2 regions of the Nonomuraea sp. NPDC050404 genome follow, and region 1 is predicted to be linked to the other one. Evidence: predicted binding sites of a transcription regulator. Region 1 holds the regulator's gene; the other holds the start of a gene.

Region 1 (7,188 bases):
GCGGCGCCCGAGACGTCCACGTCCCTGACGTGATAGTTGCGCCCGTAGACGCCCCACTGGATGAAGTACGCGACCCGTTTGAAGCGTGTCTCGGAGACGCCGTGCGCCTCGGCGGGCAGGGAGACCGCCGAGAGGCCGAGTAAGAGCGACAGTGCGATCAGGATCTTCTTCTTCACGAGCGGCTCCCGGAACTGCGCACTTATATAGGAAACTTTCCTATAAGTTAGACGCGATCGTAGGCTCGCCGCTCCTCGTCGTCAATGATCCGCGCGACCTCCTCGGGGCTCGACAGCAGCCCCCAGGCGTGGGCGGGATCGGAGAACAGCGACACCACGAGATCGGCGACGTCCTGCCTGGTGCCGGCCGTCATGAGCAGGCTCATGACGTGCACGGCCGGCGGCCGCAGGAACGCGTTCGTCCAGTCGGTGACCGGAGCCCCCGCCTCCCACATCCGCTCCGCCGTGGTACGCCCGAAGGCGGCGTCGTACGGGCCGCCCGCCGCGATGGCCTCGGCCGCGATCCACGCGCACCTGGAACCCAGGTTCGCGCCCTGCCCGGTGATCGGGTCGTTGGTGATCCAGGCGTCCCCGATGGCCAGCGCGATCTTGCCATCAGGCAGTTGGGCCACCGGCCGGCGCACCATGGGAGTGATCGCGCCCTGCAGCAGATCGTCGGGCCCCAGCATCTCGAACTCCGCCGGCTCCACCAGCTCGGCCAGGCGCGGCGCGTGCTCACGGAAGGCAGGGAGCAGCGCGGCGGGCAACTCGTCCCAGGGCGTCCGGTAGATCGGCTCCAGCGGGCCCCCGGGGACGGCCTCGACGAGCACGGCCGAGACCACGCCCTCGCGCGTCACGATCGGCGCACGGAAGATCTCGCCCGCCCCGCCGGAGATGTTGTAGCGGAAGAGCGTCTCGGAGGCGAAGCCGCGGCACAGCGCGGCGGTCACCAGGCGCTGCGGCCGATCGTAGGGGGAACGCCCGGGATCGCGCGGGAACAACTCGGTCAGCGAGCGCCGCCCCGAGGCCACCACCATCAGTTCGTGCCCGCGCGACCAGCGCTCCACCTGCGCCGCGTCGGGCGCCGTACCGGTCACGACGATCTCGCCACCGCGTACGGCGAAGTCGTCCATGAACGCGGGCAGCAGCAGCCGGAAGTCGGCCACGTGGAACGGCTCGCCGAAACTGCCCGTGAACTCCACCGGCGGATCCCCCGCGATCGAGAGCGTGGCGTAGCCCAGCAGCGAGCCGGGATCCCGGAAGTGCTCGGAGCCCAGCTCCCGCTCCCGCGCCGCCGTATGGCCCGACCGGCCCACCGTGTTGGGCAGCCGCCCCTTGCGCACGGATTCCGCGTCGCTCTCGCAGTAGAGCGTCGTCTCGACGCCGAGCTGCTGTAATCGCAGAGCGAGGGTGAGCCCCGAGATCCCCGCCCCGACGATGCCGATGCCTGCCATGCGATTCCCCCTTGGTCAGGGATTCAGTGGACCTCGCCGTACTTGCAGTCGAATTGGAGCACTCTTGGGAGCCGGGCACACTGGGAGGCGTGCCATCCACCCTGCCTGACGGCGATCCCGCGCCCACCTCGGGCGAACTGCCAGAGAGCGCCCTGAAGGGCCTCGGCGAGCGCCCGTTCGGCTTCTACGTCCACGTGCCATTCTGCGTGACCCGCTGCGGCTACTGCGACTTCAACACCTATACCGCCGCCGAGCTGGGCCCCGGCGCCTCCCACCACGACTACGCCGACACGGTCGTGGCGGAGATACGCCTCGCCCGCCGCGTGCTGGGCGACGCCGGCCTGCCGGTGGAGACGGTGTTCTTCGGTGGTGGCACCCCCACCCTGCTGCCCCCTGAGGACCTGGCCAGGATCCTGGCCGCGATCGACTCCGAGTTCGGGCTGCGGCCGGGGGCCGAGGTCACCACGGAGGCCAACCCCGAGTCCGTGGACCCGTCCTACCTGGAGAAACTGCGTCACGGCGGGTTCAACAGGATCAGCTTCGGCATGCAGAGCGCCCGCGAGCACGTGCTCCAGGTGCTCGATCGCAAGCACACGCCGGGCCGGCCGGCCGCGGCCGTGCGCGAGGCCAGGCAGGCCGGGTTCGAGCACGTCAACCTGGACCTGATCTACAGCACGCCGGGCGAGTCCGACGACGACTGGCGGGCCTCCCTCACCGCGGCGATCGAGGCCGGGCCCGACCACGTGTCGGCGTACTCGCTGATCGTCGAGGAGGGCACCAGGCTGGCGGCCAGGATCCGGCGCGGCGAGTTGCCCATGCCCGACGACGACGTGGCCGCCGACCGCTACCTGATCGCCGACGAACTGCTGGCCGAGGCCGGTTTCCGCTGGTACGAGGTGTCCAACTGGGCCGTCTCCGACCGGGCGCGCTGCCGGCACAACCTGCTCTACTGGACCGGCGGCGACTGGTGGGCGGCCGGTCCGGGGGCGCACTCCCACGTCGGCGGCACCCGCTGGTGGAACGTCAAGCACCCGGCCGCCTACGCCCAGCGGCTGGCCGCCGGCGCCTCGCCCGCCCACGCGCGCGAGGTGCTCGAACAGGAGGACCGCGACGCCGAGCGGCTGATGCTGGAGCTGCGGCTGGACACCGGCTACCCGCTGGCCGAGGTGGCGCCGGGCGCGCGTACGGTCGTGGCCGCCGCCCTGGCCCGCGGGCTGCTGGAGCCCGAGCCGTTCAAGTCGGGCCGGATGGTGCTGACCCTCCAAGGGCGCCTGCTGGCAGACGCCCTGATCCGCGACCTGCTGGTCTAGACGCGTCTGGATGCGTCCAGGCGCGTCTAGGTGATCATGCGGATGGCGAACGGGTAGCGGTACGGCAGTCCTTTTTGTGCGGCCATGGCGGCCTGGATGTGGAAGATCAGGGACAGGACCCAAATGACCGGCAGCAGCAGGGCGCCGATGAAGATGATCATCAGGATGCCCGAGACGAGGTAGCCGATGAACATCGTGAGCTGGAAGTTCAGTGCCTCGGCCGACTGGTCCCTGACGTAGGGGGACTCGTCCTTCTTCATCAGGTAGATGATCAGCGGGCCGATCCAGGAGACCAGCAGGCCCAGCAGGTGCGACAGCATGGCCATCGTGGTGTCGTCGGAGCCGGGGCGGGGGCCGTACCTGCCCGGGATGTACGGCTCGCCGTGACCCTGCGCGTAACCGTAGCCGTGGCCGGGCGGCGGCTGGTGCTGCGGGTATCCCTGGCCGCCCGGCGGCGGGCCGTAGCTCCCCGGTTGACCGTAGGGCTGGCCGTAGCCGCCGGGCTGGCCGTAGCCGGAGGGCGGCTGCTGTCCGTAGTTCGGCGCGGAACCGGGCTGCTGGCCGTACGGGGTGGGCTGGCCGTAGCCAGGCTGAGAACCGTAACCAGGCCCGTAACCAGGCTGAGAGCCGTACCCGGGCTGAGAGCCGGGCTGCTGCCCGTAGCCGGGGTTCGGCGGCAGGTCGGCGGGGGAGACTCGGCGCGTGGCGTCGTCGTCGGGCGGCGGTGCGGGCGGGTCCTGGCTCATGGTGCCTCCGTAACGAAGTCGATCAGTTCCTCGACCCGGCCGAGCAGCTCAGGCTCCAGGTCGGTGTATGTCGAGACGGCACCGAGGATGCGCCGCCACGCCTGCGCGGGCTCCATGCGCCAGCCGAGCGCCGCGATGACGCCCTCCTTCCACGGCACCCCGCGCGGCACGTCCGGCCAGGCGGGAATGCGCAGCACGGACGGTTTGACCGCCTGCCAGATGTCGATGTACGGATGCCCCACCACGAGCACGTGCGGCGAGGTGATCTCGGCCGCGATCCTGCTCTCCTTGGAACCGGGCACCAGGTGGTCGACCAGCACGCCCAGCCGGCGGCCCGGCTCGGGGTCGAACTCGGCGACGATGGCCGGCAGGTCGTCCACACCTTCCAGGTATTCGACGACGACCCCCTCGACCCGAAGGTCGTGACCCCAGATCTTCTCCACCAGCGCGGCGTCGTGCACGCCCTCCACGTAGATCCGGCTCTGCCTGGCCACCTTGGCCCGCAGCCCCTCCACGGCGATCGAACCCGACGCGCTGCGCCTGGGCCCGGCGGGGGCCGCCGCGGGGCGTACCAGGGTCACGGGTTTGCCCTCCAGCAGGAAGGCGGCGGGTGCGAGCGGGAACAGGCGGCGCTTGCCGAACCGGTCCTCCAGCGTGACGGCCTCCTTGTCACAGGCCACCACCGCACCGCAGAAGCCGCTGTCGGCGTCCTCCACGACCAGCTCCAGTTCGGCGGGCACTTTCGGGATCTTGCCCTTGCCCGGCCGCCGCCAATTTCCCGCCAGAACATCGCCCTCGTACACACGGGGACCGTAGCAAATCACCCGCCGACCGCAAGGCGCCTTCGGGAGCGTTTGCGGAGCAGCAGGACGGTGACCGTGCCGCCGATCGCGACGAGCAGGCCCCCGGCGGGGACGAAGATCAGTGTGAACATGCCGCCGGCGGCCCTGCCCACGGCGGCCGACAGGTCGCCGCCCACGCCGTACCGTACGGTGGCCTGCCCCTGGTTGCTGCAGGTGAGCTGGTACTCACCCTTGGCCGGCGCGTTGATCACGAGGAACTGCTCCCACTCGGCGCCTCCCGCCGTGATCGTCTGGGCGTCCGTGGTCCTGGCGAGCCTGGCCTGGCCCGGGCCGCCGCTGATCGAGCAGTCATAGGTGACCGCAGTGTCACCGGTGATGAACACTCCGGGTCGGTCCGCCGGGTCGATCCGTACCGTGACGCTTTCGCCGGATGCGAACGTCCTCGTCGGGGCCACGCCCGTCATGCCCGCCATGCCGTCCACGAGGAAGTACACGCCGACCGCCACACACGCCAGGAACACGCCCCAGGGGGCCGCGAGCCACCACAGGCTGGGTTTTATGACATTTGTGGCGGCTGGAGGTGGGAATTGGGCTTGCTGGCCGTATTGTCCGTACTGAGGAGGCAAATCGAACTGCGTGGCCTCGCCGTGCCGCGGCGGTCGTTGCTGATGCGGCGGCGGCCACGGACCGGGCTGGGATCCTGATTGCGGACCGTAACCGGGCTGGGACTCCGGATGCGGGCCATACTGAGCGGGACGCGGCTGACCTTGGTGGGGACCCTGCCCAGGCGGCGGGCCGTACGGCGGGGGCTGGGAATCGTCGGTCATGTGGGCAAGTCTGAGGCCTGTCGCTTCCAAGAAGCTAGAAGCAGGATGGGACGCGGTGTTATCGCACCTTGTGGGCGAGAGCCGTACACTTGGCACTCGGGAACACAGAGTGCTAGACACCTCGTTTCTTCAAGAGGTGCGTTCCTGATAGAGACAGAGGCAGGAGGTGAGCACGTGCTCGACGATCGTAAACTGGCGGTGCTCCGCGCCATTGTCGAAGACTACGTGTCCACCAACGAACCGGTGGGCTCCAAGGCGCTCGCCGAGCGCCACAATCTGAAGGTCTCCCCGGCGACGGTCAGGAACGACATGGCCGCGCTGGAGGAGGAGGGCTACATCACCCAGCCGCACACCAGCGCGGGCCGCGTGCCGACGGACAAGGGCTACCGCCTGTTCGTCGACCGGCTCTCACAGGTCAAGCCGCTGTCGTCGGCCGAGCGCAGGGCGATCGAGACGTTCCTCGCCGGCGCGGTCGACCTCGACGACGTGGTCACCCGCACGGTCCGCCTGCTGGCGCAGCTGACCAGGCAGGTGGCGGTCGTGCAGTACCCGACGCTCACGCGTTCGACCGTCAGGCACGTCGAACTGGTCCCGCTGAACGACCGGCGGGTCATGCTCGTGCTCATCACCAACACCGGCCGCGTCGAACAACGCGTGGTCGAACTCCCGGAAGCGGTGGAGGACGCCCGCGTAGCCCACCTGCGCGCCGTGCTCAACGCCTGCCTCGACGGCTGCGGCCTGACCAGCGTGCCCGACCTGGTCGCCGACCTGCCCGAGCGGCTGGCTCCCGAAGACCGGCCCGCCGCGGTGACGATCCTGTCGGTGCTGCTCGAAACGCTGGTCGAGCGGCACGACGAGAAGATCGTGTTCGCCGGCGCGGCCAACCTCGCAGGCGCCGACTTCTCCGTCGGCCTGCGCGATGTGCTGGAGGCGCTGGAAGAGCAGGTCGTCCTCATGCGGCTGCTCGGCGAGACTTCCACAGACACCCCGTCCGCGCTCACCGTGCGCATCGGCTCGGAAAACCCCTACCTGCGTGGGACATCCGTCGTCGCGACCGGATACGGTTCTGGCGACAACCAACTGGCCCGGCTCGGAGTGCTGGGGCCGACCAGGATGGACTATCCCGTGACGATGGGCGCCGTGCGCGCGGTGGCACGCTACGTCAGCCAGATCCTGGCTGCATCATAAGAGGTCGATAAGTGGCAAACAGCGACTACTACGCCACCCTCGGGGTGCGCCGTGACGCAAGTCAGGACGAGATCAAGAAGGCCTACCGCCGCCTCGCCCGCGAGCTGCACCCCGACGTGAACCCCGATCCTGAGACCCAGGACCGGTTCAAAGAGATCACGCAGGCCTACGAGGTGCTGTCAGATCCGAGCAAGCGCCAGATGTACGACCTGGGTGGCGACCCCTTCGGCGGCGCCGGGGCAGGCGCGGGCGCGGGCGCCGGAGGCTTCGGGGCGGGCTTCCCGTTCAGCGACATCATGGACGCCTTCTTCGGCACGGCGGCCGGCACCCGCGGTCCGCGCTCGCGCGCCCGCAGGGGCCGCAACGCCACCATCCGGGTCGAGCTCGACCTGCGCGAGACGGCGTTCGGCACCACCCGCGAGCTGGTCGTCGACACGGCCGTGCTCTGCGAGGTCTGCCACGGCGCCGGCGCGGCGCCCGGCACCCATCCCGACAGCTGCGACATGTGCAACGGCCGCGGCGAGATCTCCCAGGTCACCCGCTCCTTCCTGGGCCAGGTCATGACCTCCAGGCCGTGCCCGCAGTGCGGCGGCTTCGGCACGATCATCCGCAACCCGTGCCAGGAGTGCTCCGGCGACGGCCGCGTACGCACCCGCCGTACCATCAAGGTCCGCATCCCCGCGGGCGTCGAGGACGGCACCCACATCCAGCTCGCCGGCGAGGGCGAGGTCGGCCCCGGCGGCGGCCCGCCCGGAGACCTCTTCCTGGAGATCGTCGAACGGCCCCACGAGATCTTCGAGCGCCGCGGCGACGACCTGCACTGCACCGTGCAGATCCCCATGACGGCCGCCGCGCTCGGCACCA
Region 2 (7,188 bases), on a different contig from region 1:
ACCGACGCGATCATGATGAAGAGGAAGCTGGATGGCTGACGAACCCCTGGTCCTGGGCATCGAGACGTCCTGCGACGAGACCGGCATCGGCATCGTCAGAGGTCACACGCTGCTGGCCAACACGATCGCCTCCAGCATGGAAGAGCACGCCAGGTACGGCGGCGTGGTGCCCGAGGTCGCCTCGCGCGCCCACCTGGAGGCCATGACGCCCACCGTGGAGGCCGCGCTGGCCGAGGCCGGGCTCAAGTTCGCCGACATCGACGCCATCGCCGTGACGGCCGGTCCAGGGCTGGCGGGGGCGCTGCTGGTGGGCGTGGCCGCGGCCAAGTCGTACTCGCTCGGGCTCGGCGTGCCGCTCTACGGCGTCAACCACCTCGCCGCCCACGTCGCGGTGGACCAGCTCGAACACGGGCCGCTGCCCAAGCCGTGCATCGCCATGCTGGTCTCCGGCGGGCACTCCTCGCTGCTGCTCGTGCCCGACGTGGCCGCGGACGTGATCTCGCTCGGCTCCACCGTGGACGACGCGGCGGGGGAGGCGTTCGACAAGGTCGCCCGCGTGCTGGGCCTGCCGTTCCCCGGTGGTCCGTACATCGACAGGGCCGCCCGCGACGGCTCGGGCGCCGCCATCGCCTTCCCGCGCGGCAAACTCGACGACGGGACCCTCGACTTCTCCTTCTCCGGGCTCAAGACGGCCGTGGCGCGCTGGGTGGAGGCCCGTCAGGCGTCGGGCGAGTCCATCCACGTGCCCGACGTGGCCGCGTCCTTCCAGGAGGCCGTGGTGGACGTGCTGACCCGCAAGGCGCTGCAGGCGTGCAGGAAGTACGACGTGCACGACCTGCTGATCGGCGGTGGGGTGGCGGCCAACTCCCGGCTGCGGGCGCTGGCCCAGGAGCGGTGCGAGGCGGCCGGCGTACGGCTGCGCGTGCCCAGGCCGGGGTTGTGCACCGACAACGGCGCCATGGTCGCCGCGCTGGGCTCCGACCTGGTCGCGGCCGGCATCACGCCCTCGACGCTGGCCATCCCCGCCGACTCCTCGCTACCGATCACGACCGTGCACGTCTGAGCTTCCCTCTCGGAGGCGGCTCTTAGGCGGTGTGCACGGCCGTGAGGCGCTTTGTCAGTCCTTGCCCCGGGTCGGGCGCAGGAGGGCCTCGGCCAGGGCCAGCATGGTCTCCTCCAGCGCGCTCAGGCGCGTGGCCAGGTCATCGGTCGCCGGCTGGACGATGCCGGACAGCGTACCGGCCATCTCATCGCCGTCGGGCCGGGACCTGACCAGCTCGGTGAGCGCGTCCGTGGCGGCGGCCAGGCGGTCGGCCTGCGCCTGCGAGGCGGTGGCCAGCCGTTCGGCCTGGGCTTCGGTGGCGGCGGCCAGGCGCTCGGCCTGCTCGCCCGTGTGCGCCTGGATCAGCTCGGGGATGGCCAGGGTGGCGGGAAGCTGGGTCACGCGCTCGTTGACGGCCTCGATGCGGTCGTCGACCGACTCCAGGTGCTCGCCTGCCTGCTCGGCGCGGGCGGCCAGGCCGTTCAGGTGGGTGTCTAGGCCGTGGAAGCGGGTGTCCAGGCCGCCGAAGTGGCCGTCGACGGTGTCGAAGCGGCTGCTCATATGCTCTTCGGCCTCGACCAGCCGCTCGTCGATGGCGTCCATCTGGTTGTCGAGCTTGTTGAAGCGGCCCTCGTTGCGGGTGGCGATCTCGTTGACGTGCTGGTCGCCGGCGGCCATGCGCTCGTCGAGCGAGGCGAAACGCGCGTCGATGCGTACGTCGAGGGCGTCGAAGCGGTCGTCGTGCCGGCCGAGATGCCCGTCGAGGGTGCCCAGCCGCTTGTCCACCCCGCCGATCTGGCCGTCCATGGAGACGAGCCGCTTGTCCACGCCGCTCATCCTGCCGTCGAGCCCGTCGAGCCTGGTGTCGATGTCGGACAGGCACTCCTCGGAGGACTCCAGCCGCCCGTCGAACCCGGTGAGCTTGGAGTCCAGGCCCGAGAGCGTGCCTTCGGCCCGGTCGAGGCGGGCGTCCACGCCGGTGAGCCGGGCCGTCAGGCGCTGCTCGCTCTCGCCGAGCTGTACGGCCAGGTGCTGGTCGGCCTCGTCGAGCCGGATGGTCAGGCGCTGCTCGATGCCGGACAGGCGGCCGGTGAGCTGCTCGTCGGCGTCCTTGAGGCGGGTGACGAGCCGCTCGTCGGCCTCCAGGAGCGCCGTGGCCAGGCGCTGGTCGGTCTCGTCGAGCCGGATGCTCAGCCGCTCGTCGGTCCGGTTCAGGCGCTGCGTGAGCTGCTCGTCGGCCAGGTCGAGGCGGGCGTTCAGGTGTTCGTCGGTCTGGTCCAGGCGCTGCGTGAGCTGCTCGTCGCTCTGCTCCAGGCGGGTCGTCAGCTGCCCGTGGGTCTCACCGAGCCGGGTGGTGAGCCGCCGGTCGGTCTCGTCGAGCTTCGTGGACAGGTGCTCTTCGGTCTCGTCGAGCCTGGTGGCGAAGCGCCGTTCGGCGGTCTCGACCTTGGCGGAGAGCTGCTCGGACGCGCCCGCCAGACGCTCGGTGACGCTCTCCGACAGGTCGGTGACGACGACCTCGACCCTGTCTGTACGTCCGGCCAGCTCCGCCATCGACTTGTCGAGCCGGGTGAAGCGGCTGGCCGCGGCCTCCATGCTGGAGTTGAGGCTGGCCAGCATGGTCGCGAAGTCGGACATGCCCTTGTTGATGCCGTCGGTGCTGTCGAGCACCGTCTGCAGCCGGTTGAGCGCCTCGTCCACGCTTTCGCCGACGGTGCCCAGGTCGGCCCACAGGCTCGGCAACTCCGAGACTGGGGCCACCCGGGTGTCGACGTGGTTCACCCGCTCGCCGACGGCGTCCACGTGGTCGCGTACGGCCTCCACGTGCTGCGCCAGGCCCTCGGCCCACATCGGCGGCTTGGCGGTGATCTCGTCGAGCCGCCCGCTGACCGATTCGAGCGTGCCGCTGAGACCGCCCAGCTCCCGCTCGCGCACCTCGCGCAGCAGCCACTCCATGCCTTCGAGCCGCTGGCGGATCTCGTCGAGCACGGCGCCCTGGGTGCGTTGCTCGTACACGTGGTCCTGGGCGGCACGCGCGAGCAGGTCGCGCATCCTCTTGGGGACGGCGTCCTGAGTGCCTGCCTGAAGAACGGCTGTGTGGTTGGAATGATCCACCGAAAGCTCCTTCGCTCGCCGACGGTCTGCCGCGCAGCGGTGGGATAGGTCCGGTTTATTGGGTGCAAGACGGAGAACGCGGCTAACCGCAATGGGAGGAAGAACTCCCGGCCGCCCACCTTAGTCTTTCGATCATGGTCCGTGAGGGCTGAATTGAAAGATCGTGGTTAACGCACCGATGGCCGGATTCGGAGGTTCAGCCAGGTGAGAGGGGCTTGCAGATGAGAACGGAGGGTTTGTCGGCGATCCTGGTCAGGACGATGACGGCCGTATTGGCGCCTTTCAGCCGCAAATCGGAACGAAGGCGTTCGATGTCGATGGCGGAGCCGCGCTTTTTGATGGTGACATTGCCGACTTGCCGCTCGCGGAGGGCTGCCCGGAGTTTTTTCAGGGAAAAGGGAAAAATGTCCTCCACTTCGTATCTGGACGCCCATGGGGTGTCCACCGCGTCGTCGGCCGCGATGTAGGCGATCATCGGGTCGGGCAGCCGGCCGCCGACCAACTCGGCCACCTCCCCGACGAGGTGCGCGCGGATCGCGGCGCCGTCCGGCTCGTAGAGGTAGCGGCCGGGAGGCCCGGCCGGGGCCTGGACGCCGGTGGCGGTCAGCGTGTGCCCGCCGGGCAGCAGGGTGGCCCGCCTGCCGCCGCCCCCGCCCGTCCACAGCGTGGCCTCCTTGACCTCGCCCCTGTACGAGATCCACTCGGCCTGCGCACCCTCGGGGATGAACTCGTACGGGATGCCGGGGGCGACCTTGAGACAGGCCAGCCGGGCCCGCGCGAGCAGGTCGAGCACCACGGGCCAGGGCGGGGAGTAGGCCATGGGGTCGAACGTCCTGCCCCGGCCGGTCCGCCTGGCCGGGTCGGCGAACAACACGTCGTACTCCTCGGGCCTGACCTGCGCCGCGTCCGCCACGGCCACGCTCACCCGGTCGGCGAGGCCGAGCGCCTCCGCGTTGGCCCTGGCCACGGCCACGGTCAGGGGGTCGGTGTCCACGGCGGCCACGGTGCAGCCCGCACGGGCCAGCGCGATGAGGTCACCACCGATGCCACAACAGGCGTCCACCACGCGCGGTGCGGGCCGGTCGTGTGGTGCGGGCAAGCCGCGTTGCCTGGGCTCGCCGGGTCGGTCGGGGGCCTGGAGGAGGTCGATCACGCGGCGGGCGCGGTGTTCGGCCACCTCCGTCCTCGTGGACTGTTCCAGGCCGTGCGGTGTGAAGTACATCAACCCGGCGTCCTCGCCGAACTTGGCCCTGGCCCGCGCCCTGAGCCCGGCCTGGGTGAGCGCGGCGGAGGTGAGCGCGGCGTCGTACGTACCGCGCATGGTGGTGGCGGCGGCGACCGGATCGGCGCCCGTCAGTTCCTCGGCCTCGGCGAGCGCGCGCCTGCCGCGCGGGGTCAGCAACTCGGTGAAGGCGTCGAGATCCACGTCACCCGACGTTAGCGCCACACCCGACCGGCGGGAACGTCCGGGCGGCGCGGTGCCGGGCCTTCGGGCGGCGCGGCGCCGGGCCTTCGGGCGGCGCGGCGCCGGGCCTTCGGGCGGTGCGGCGCCGTACTTTCGAGCGGCGCGGTGCCGACCGGAGATGTACGCGCACGTGGAAGACTGGGTGGTGTCGGCGCGGTGCGAAGAGTGTCTGATCGCTCTCAGCGGAGGCGTTCGTGTTGACTGTCAAGCCCCTCTTGCATATGTTTCCTGTTGGCACTCTCCCCTTGAGAGTGCCAACGTGCGACGAGGCAGGTCTGACACCCGCGACGGCAGGCCCAGCTGGTCGCCTCTTCTAGATCATTCAAATCTGAAGGGGAGGTCCGATCGTGACGACCGCCACCAAGGTTCCCGTTAAGCCGCTCGGCGACCGCATTGTGGTTCAGCCGCTTGAGGCCGAGCAGACCACCGCTTCCGGCCTGGTCATCCCGGACACCGCCAAGGAGAAGCCGCAAGAGGGCAAGGTCCTCGCGGTGGGCCCCGGCAACTGGGATGAGGACGGCGACAAGCGGATTCCGCTCGACGTCTCTGAGGGCGACATCGTCCTCTACAGCAAGTACGGCGGCACTGAGGTCAAGTACGGCGGCGAGGAGTACCTCGTGCTCTCCGCCCGCGACGTTCTCGCGATCATCGAGAAGTAAGCCGGTGTGTCGAGCCCCGGGCGCTCTTGAGGGCGGCCGGGGTTTTCGACGCTAGGAGAGGACTTTCAGTATGGCGAAGATCCTGGAGTTCGACGAGGACGCCCGCCGCGCGCTCGAGCGCGGTGTGAACGCCCTCGCGGACGCCGTGAAGGTTACCCTCGGCCCGCGTGGCCGCAACGTCGTCATCGACAAGAAGTTCGGTGCGCCGACGATCACCAACGATGGTGTCACCATCGCTCGTGAGATCGAGCTGGAAGAGCGTTACGAGAACCTCGGCGCCCAGCTCGCCAAGGAAGTTGCCACCAAGACCAACGACATCGCGGGTGACGGCACCACCACCGCGACCGTCCTGGCCCAGGCCATGGTCCGCGAAGGTCTGCGCAACGTGGCCGCCGGCGCCTCGCCGCTGTCGCTCAAGCGCGGCATCGACAAGGCCGCCAAGGTGATCAGCGACAAGCTGCTCGCCAGCGCCCGCGAGGTCTCCGAGAAGAAGGAGATCGCCGACGTCGCGACGATCTCCGCCCAGGACGCGAAGATCGGCGACCTGATCGCCGAGGCGTTCGACAAGGTGGGCAAGGACGGTGTCCTCACCGTCGAAGAGTCCAACGCCATGGGCATGGAGCTCGAGTTCACCGAGGGCATGCAGTTCGACAAGGGTTACCTGTCGGCCTACATGGTGACCGACCCCGAGCGGATGGAGTCCGTCCTCGAGGACGCCTACATCCTGCTCACCCAGGGCAAGATCGCCTCCATCGCGGACTTCCTGCCGCTGCTGGAGAAGATCGCCCAGACGAAGAAGCCGCTGCTCGTGGTGGCCGAGGACGTCGAGGGCGAGGCCCTGGCCGTCCTGGTGACCAACAAGATCCGCGGCACCTTCACCTCCGTGGCCGTCAAGGCCCCGGGCTTCGGCGACCGCCGCAAGGCCATGCTGCAGGACATCGCCATCCTCACCGGTGGCCAGGTCGTCAGCGAGGAGGTCGGCCTCAAGCTGGAGCACGTCGGTGTCGAGGTGCTCGGCACGGCCCGCCGCGTCGTCGTCACCAAGGACGCCACGACCATCGTCGACGGCGCCGGTGACCAGCAGGCCATCGAGGACCGCGTCAAGGAGATCAAGATTGCCATCGAGCAGTCCGACTCCGACTGGGACCGCGAGAAGCTGCAGGAGCGCCTGGCCAAGCTCGCCGGCGGTGTGTGCGTGCTGCGTGTCGGCGCCGCCACCGAGGTGGAGCTGAAGGAGAAGAAGCACCGCCTCGAGGACGCGATCTCCGCGACGCGCGCCGCGATCGAGGAGGGCATCGTCTCCGGCGGTGGCTCCGCGCTCATCCACGTCGCCAAGGAGCTCGACGACCTCGGCCTCACGGGCGACGAGGCCACCGGTGTGGCCATCGTGCGCCGCGCCCTGGTGGAGCCGGCCCGCTGGATCGCCGAGAACGCCGGTCTTGAGGGCTACGTGGTGACGCACAAGATCACCGAGCTCGAGCCGGGTCACGGCCTCAACGCCGCCACCGGCGAGTACGGCGACCTGATCGCCCAGGGCGTCAACGACCCGGTGAAGGTCACCCGCTCTGCCGTGCAGAACGCGGCTTCGATCGCGGGCATGCTGCTCACCACCGAGGCGCTCGTGGTGGACAAGCCCGAGGAGGAGGCCCCGGCCGCCGCCGGAGGTCACGGTCACGGCCACGGCCACTGACCGCTCCTTCACACCATCCGTACGGCCCGCACCCGAGAGGGTGTCGGGCCGTACGGCTTTCCGGGCCTGCACGATGTGGCGGAACGCGCGAGATCCCGGCTCGGGCGTGAGGTCAATACCGTCGTCATCACCCGCGCACGTTGGGAAGCCGAGCAGGACGGGTTCATCCGAGAGCTCCACCAGGTCCCGATCGCCGGAGGGGAACAGGATGACAAGA

The links. Region 1 encodes HrcA, which represses chaperone genes, less so after heat shock. Its sites were predicted from a motif close to TTGGCACTCTCNNNNNGAGAGTGCCAA; they were not measured.
Region 2: the regulator HrcA is predicted to act here: its motif matches at 4,854-4,880, upstream of groES (co-chaperone GroES).

Annotation. Positions count from the first base shown of each region.
Region 1 covers NZ_JBFAKB010000024.1:27,346-34,533, reverse strand. Annotated here, with positions in the region: gene AB0I81_RS46535 (glycoside hydrolase family 18 protein) at 1-176, opposite strand, end outside; gene AB0I81_RS46530 (styrene monooxygenase/indole monooxygenase family protein) at 224-1,450, opposite strand; gene hemW (radical SAM family heme chaperone HemW) at 1,540-2,760, shown strand; gene AB0I81_RS46520 (DUF4870 domain-containing protein) at 2,787-3,506, opposite strand; gene AB0I81_RS46515 (DUF3097 domain-containing protein) at 3,503-4,309, opposite strand; gene AB0I81_RS46510 (hypothetical protein) at 4,327-4,815, opposite strand; gene hrcA (heat-inducible transcriptional repressor HrcA) at 5,311-6,324, shown strand; gene dnaJ (molecular chaperone DnaJ) at 6,336-7,188, shown strand, end outside.
Region 2 covers NZ_JBFAKB010000043.1:31,936-39,123, reverse strand. Annotated here, with positions in the region: gene rimI (ribosomal protein S18-alanine N-acetyltransferase) at 1-39, shown strand, start outside; gene tsaD (tRNA (adenosine(37)-N6)-threonylcarbamoyltransferase complex transferase subunit TsaD) at 32-1,063, shown strand; gene AB0I81_RS58705 (hypothetical protein) at 1,118-3,157, opposite strand; gene AB0I81_RS58700 (methyltransferase domain-containing protein) at 3,354-4,583, opposite strand; gene groES (co-chaperone GroES) at 4,967-5,281, shown strand; gene groL (chaperonin GroEL) at 5,352-6,971, shown strand.